Regions from separate parts of the Paenibacillus sp. FSL H7-0918 genome, predicted to be linked through region 1. Evidence: a T-box and tRNA genes for the amino acid it is inferred to sense, from the RefSeq annotation. Region 1 holds a T-box; the other holds one or more tRNA genes.
What was found. The T-box of region 1 lies ahead of metG (methionine--tRNA ligase). A T-box ahead of a tRNA ligase gene usually reads a tRNA of that ligase, here a tRNA-Met.
Positions count from the first base shown of each region.

Region 2: it has a tRNA-Met gene. The T-box ahead of metG (methionine--tRNA ligase) is inferred to sense a tRNA for this amino acid. The anticodon was not compared.

Region 1 covers NZ_JBBOWJ010000001.1:287,522-290,674, reverse strand. Annotated here, with positions in the region: gene htpG (molecular chaperone HtpG) at 1-498, shown strand, start outside; gene MHI15_RS01380 (DUF4362 domain-containing protein) at 560-1,024, opposite strand; T-box leader at 1,150-1,411, shown strand; gene metG (methionine--tRNA ligase) at 1,455-3,101, shown strand; gene MHI15_RS01370 (LysR family transcriptional regulator) at 3,111-3,153, opposite strand, start outside.
Region 2 covers NZ_JBBOWJ010000001.1:1,349,375-1,352,527, forward strand. Annotated here, with positions in the region: gene MHI15_RS06150 (hypothetical protein) at 1-123, shown strand, start outside; gene MHI15_RS06155 (sialidase family protein) at 238-1,374, shown strand; tRNA gene MHI15_RS06160 (tRNA-Met) at 1,811-1,876, opposite strand; gene MHI15_RS06165 (MBL fold metallo-hydrolase) at 2,071-3,123, shown strand; gene MHI15_RS06170 (DUF3006 domain-containing protein) at 3,124-3,153, shown strand, end outside.

The sequences.
Region 1 (3,153 bases):
TACTTCACTGATGATATTGATGAATTTGCGATCAAGATGATTCAGTCTTATAAGGAAAAAGAATTTAAATCCGTATCCAGCGGAGATCTGGGGATCGAAGCCGACGAAGCGGACAAGCCAACGGAAGCGGAAGAGAACGAAAACAAGGAGCTTTTTGAAGCGATGAAGGACATCCTGTCCGGCAAAGTGAAAAATGTCAAAGCTTCCAAACGTTTAAAGACTCATCCGGTATGTCTCTCTGCTGAAGGTGAACTGACAATCGAGATGGAAAAAATCCTGAAATCGATGCCGAATGGCCAAGAGGTGCAAGCGGATAAGGTACTCGAAATCAACATCCATCACGAAGTGTTCCAGTCCTTGAAGGCGGCAGCAGAGAACGACAAAGAAAAGCTCGGTTTATACACGAACCTGCTGTACAACCAAGCCCTGTTGATCGAAGGTCTACAGGTTAGTGATCCTGTTCAGTTCACCAATGATATTTGCAAAATCATGAAATAATATGAAGTACAGAGACCATCCAATTGTATTATGATTGGGTGGTCTTTTTTATTTCAGTATTTCATTTTGTTGTGCGAAAAAGGTAGTAATCAATTTCAGAGTCATTATTTGTGCAACCGCTGATCGAATAGATAATTTCACCTTGTGTGCTTTTTTTACTCGTCACTTCGGAGCAGGTATCGGTTCTGACTCCTGTGTTGCTTCCACCAAATGCATCATTAGAAGTATCATAGCTGTAATTAATCACGTTACCGTCAAATTTTAAATCCTTAAATATGGGATCGCCTTCATCTGTGTAACTTGTAACGCGTATATTGTCTGCTTTTTTGCTGGAGAGATTAGTTATAAATTTCTCGAATTTATCGAGGTTGTACACTTTTTCAAAAGAAACAATATCCCCTCTACTGATGGCTTCTTTGGAAGTATAGGGTTCACTTTTGGGAACAGAATTAACTTTATTATCGGAACAACCCCATACTCCTGCTAGTAAAAGAACAGAGAGTGTAAGCAAATTTACTTTTTTCACTGAGGGACCTCCTTGTAACGTATTTATATAAAAGACGGAGATTAACTGGAAAAGTTACAGAGAGCTTGATGTTTCACATTGACAATAAACAACAAATTGAGTATTATTTTCTCTAACTTGAATATGTAAAAGCAAAGAAGAGAAAGAGTACCACGGCAATTCTTTCAACAGAGAGCTCCGGTCGCTGAAAAGGAGTAAAGAAAACCCTTGGGAATATGGTCTCAGAGCTGCGCATCGAAACCTTATGGGTTGTAGGCTGCGCCGGAACCTGCATCCGTTACAGTGCTAGGGTATAAACGTTAATTAACGTCGTACCTGAAGAGGTAAATGTCATGAGGCATTTATAAAATTAGGTGGTAACACGTGAGTAGAACTCTCGCCCTTTGTGGATGGGAGTTTTTTGTTGTCTAAAAAAAGGAGGAGAAGGTTAATGAGTAATGTGTTTATAGGTGGCGCTTGGCCGTATGCGAATGGATCTTTACATCTGGGGAGATTATCAAGTGTGTTGCCTGGGGATGTGCTGGCACGATATTTTCGCTCCAAAGGGGATAACGTATTATATGTATCAGGCAGTGATTGCCATGGCACACCCGTAGCAGTTCAGGCTGCGAATGAAGGGATTACGCCGGGAGCTTTTGCAAGCAGATATCATGAAGAGTTTCTGAAGTGTTTTGAACAGCTGGGATTTAGTTATGATCTATATACTCGAACGGATCAACAGCAGCATCATAAGGTTGTGCAAGCGTTGTTTACAAAGCTGCTAGAGAATGGTCATTTATATAAAAAAACCATTGCGCAATGTTACTGCGAGGTGGATCAGCGCTTTTTGCCAGACAGATATGTGGAAGGGACTTGTCCGGTATGTGGTGAGCGGGCGCGAGGGGATCAATGTGATTATTGTTCTACGATTCTAGATCCTGCCGATTTGTTAGACAGAGTCTGCAAATTATGTGGGAATACACCAACAGAAAGGCCGACAGAACATTATTATCTTAGCTTATCTAATTTTCAGTCTGAATTAACGGAATATGTAGAGGAAGCACAATTTTGGAGAGAAAACGCTATAAAACTGACTAAACGTTATTTAAAAGAAGAGCTGCAGGACCGCGCGGTAACAAGAGACTTGTCTTGGGGTGTAGATGTTCCTGTGGCTGGATTTGAAGATAAAAAAATTTATGTTTGGATTGAGGCGGTAAGTGGTTATTTATCAGCCAGTAAGCAGTGGGCTGCACAGTCCGGAGGAAACTGGGAGGATTTTTGGTTAGAGGAAAAAGGGGCGATTACCGCTTATTATGTGCATGGTAAAGACAATATTCCATTTCACACTTTAATATGGCCGGCTGTGTTATTAGGAGCAGGAGGTCTGCATTTACCGGACAGGATTATATCTAGCGAATATTTAACCCTTGAAGGGCAGAAATTCTCCACTAGCCGAAATTGGGCGGTCTGGGTACCTGATATTTTAGAGCGGTATCAGCCAGATTCTATTCGTTATTTCTTAATTGCCAATGGACCTGAGAAGCGGGACACGGATTTTTCCTGGAGAGAGTTTATTTATAGCCATAATGGAGAGCTGCTTGGAGCATTTGGTAACTTAGTGAACCGTTCATTGGCTTTTGTAGAAAAGTTTTATGAAGGGAAAGTGCCAAATGGGCAATTAGATAAGGGGTGGAAGGACAATATTGACCTCTTGTATCTGGAATCAGGACGGCTTATTGAGGCTGGGAATCTAAAAGATGCGCTGGAGTTTATTTTTTCTTATGTGCGCAAGGCAAACCAGTATTTCGATCTGCAAAAACCATGGATACGGATAAAAGAGGATCAGGTTTCTTGTGATTCTGCAATATACACATGTGTGCAGATTATTGCGAACTTAGCGAATTTGTTGCATCCGTTTCTACCGTTCTCTTGTGACAAGATCAGGGGGTTCCTGTCGTTAGAACTACCGAATTGGCAGCCTTGCTCGGTGCCCCCTTACCAACAGGTTACTGATTTACAATTATTGTTTGAACGAATTGATATTAGCCGTATTAAAGAAGAAGAGGATAGGCTAGATCAACAGCAAGTGAATAAATAGAGCTGGTATTTATCCATTCCTGAAGCTTTCAATAAACTTGGAAGCCAATGAT
Region 2 (3,153 bases), 1.1 Mb from region 1:
ACTGGAAACGCACCGGCAGACACGATTATCACGGTGTTCGGAACGGATTCGTCAGGAAACGTCATTCCCCATCAAAGAGTGCTGCAATCCGAACTTACTTTCATAGCTCAGCTGAACCCATAAGTACCAAAAACTCTCTGACGAAAGGAGCTTAGCATGGCTAATATTCAAATTTCGCCGAGCGCAAGCGTTCAGTTTGAGCCCACCATCGCGGTAAATTGGCTTAATCCTTCAGTTATGGTTGCCGTAGCTGTAGATCTTCGATTAGGCCCTCCTAATATAGGTTTATACAAATCTATTGACGCAGGTGCCACTTGGACAACAACGTTATTGCCGTTACCGACAGGATTTGCAGGCATCGAAGCACCACATATTGATTATATTTTCCCGACCACTTTCGTAGTATTAGCCCACGCCTTCGATTCAGACGGTCTCAGCGGGTCGATCGTCTCCTATACATCTGCCGACAATGCCTCTTCATTCGGACCGCCAGTCATCGTGAATCAAGGGTTTGGGCAGTTTGTAAATGATGATCAGGTAGTCGTTGTCACCGACAAAGCTGGATCAAGTCCCTTTTTTGGAAATGTATATACTGGTTATACGCATGATTACAACACACAATTCATACCGGGAAATACGATATTCTTCAATCGTTCCCTAGATAACGGTAGTACCTATTCCAGTCCCTCCCTGCTGTCTTCGGTCGAAGAATTCGAAGAATTCCCCGGTATAGCAATTACATTAAATGGGATTGTTATCGTGGGATGGATCAATCAGCCTCCCGGTAATACTGATCTTAAAATTCGCACATCCTCAGACGGTGGGGTCATTTTTACTCCTGAAACCATGGTCGCCAGCGTTGTAGTCCCACCAGATCCATTGCCGGGATATACATTTAGATGTCTGACATACCCTTCCCTCGCAGCAGATATTTCTAATGCACCGACGACGCGAGGTAATGTCTATGCTGTATGGCAAGATTTTCGAGAAGGTTATTCCGATATTTTTCTTGCCACTTCCACCAATTTTGGTGTGGATTGGGGGGCACCAATATCCATTACAGGTAGTCCGGTGGGCTCCCAAAACTTTTTCCCAGCCATCACCGTATCCCCTGCGGATGGTGCAATATTCGTTACCTATTACACTAATCGAGTCAACCCCCTCAACCTTGATGTTTATCTAGCAACATCTAGAGATGGCGGTATGACGTATACAAACACCCGGATAACAACAACTTCCTTTGACGTCACCGGCATCCCCCTAATTGGGGACTACATCGGTAATGCCATCGTCCCCCAAACAGGCCGTCTAGTGAGCGTATGGACAGACACGCGGACCGGTACTGAGAACATCTGGTTTGGGGATAATCAATAAGCTATTAATCAACTTCTGATGATAAATTAAAAGGCTGTTAAGTTAGTATATCTACTTGCAATAAAGGATGCCGAGCGAACATGCGGCATCCTTTATTGCTTCTTATCAAAATAGCATTAACCTGTTCAAAGAAATCATCAATTTCAGCGTATTGGACATGCTTTTAATTCAATCAAAATCTACGGCGTATGGTGCTTGCTACTTAATAGTCTATATGTCTTGACTGTCCCCCTTTCCTCTACAAGAGTGCAGTTCCACAGAATACATACTTTTTACCGTTTTCCAGATGATCTGTGATAAAACCAGAGGATCTAACAACGCCGTGACCAAAATGTGATCATTTTCTATTTTGTCGCTTTTCCAACTCATCCACTTCTACTTACAAGGGAACCTACAGACAGCAAAAAACCCTTACAAAGTAAGGGTTTTTGATAAGTGGGCCCTGAGGGACTCGAACCCCCGACCAATCGGTTATGAGCCGACCGCTCTAACCAACTGAGCTTGGGGAAAGGTTAAAATAAGCTTAACTGTGTTTCTTTTTCTTCTATTATAGGGGTTTTTCTATTCATGAATTTAACTCTATATCAGATACTTCGTTTACAAATTCGTTAGCAAGTTTTCGTAATGTTCTCTAGAAAAAATTACCTATAACTGATAGAATACTCCCAGAATCATACATTGGGGGTTTATTTTTTTATGAAAAGAATTATTGTGCCAATCTTCATGTCACTTGTTTTATTGTTGATGCCTGTACTTGCTGAGGCGCATCCAGGACGCACCGATGCAAATGGCGGTCATTATTGCCGCACCAATTGCGCAAAGTGGGGACTAAAAAACGGAGAATACCATTACCACAATGGTGGAAGTTCAAATTCAAAACCGGCTGCCACTGCTAAACCAGCTGTTAAGCCTACCGCGAAACCAACAGCAAAGCCTACAGCTACACCAGCTCCAACTTTGCTTTTACCAAAGAAACAAAACGTTGGCACTCTTCAGGTGTACTTTTTTGATGTTGGACAAGGTGACTCTACTCTAATTCGAACTCCGAACAATCAATATGTCCTCATTGACGGAGGTAATAACGATCAGGGTAAGAATGTAGTAAAGTACCTGAATGCTCTTGGTGTAAAAACACTTGATGCCCTGGTTGCTACTCATCCTGACGCGGATCACATTGGTGGATTAGATGATGTTCTAAAAGCATTGGACGTTAAATCTGTCTACGCTCCAAAAGTATCACATACCACTGAAACATACAAAGATTTTTTGACTGCTGTGAAGAATGAAAGACGTACCATCAAAGCTGTGACTAAAGGAGTTACTATTCCTTTAACTGGTGTTGAGGCGAAGTTCCTGGCACCTACCAGAGAATATGGAGATAACCTTAACGACTGGAGTGCCGTCTTAAAGGTTACATATAAAAACAAGTCCTTCCTCTTTACCGGCGATGCCGAGAAGGCTTCTGAGAACGATATGTTAGCCGATGGCATGAATTTAAAAGCTGACGTATTAAAAGTCGGGCATCATGGCTCCAGTAGTTCGACCAGTAAAGCATTCATCGACGCTGTTAAACCACAGTACGCAGTAATAAGCGTCGGTAAAAACAATTACGGGCATCCAGATTCCGGGATTCTTACAAGGTTAAAAAATGCGAATACTTCAGTGTTACGAACTGACCAAAAAGGTACAATTACTGCAATAAGTGATGGAAATAAAATCACTTTTACATCGACTAAGGGGGCTAAGTAAATGCATAAAGGAATCATTGACCGCTTTGAA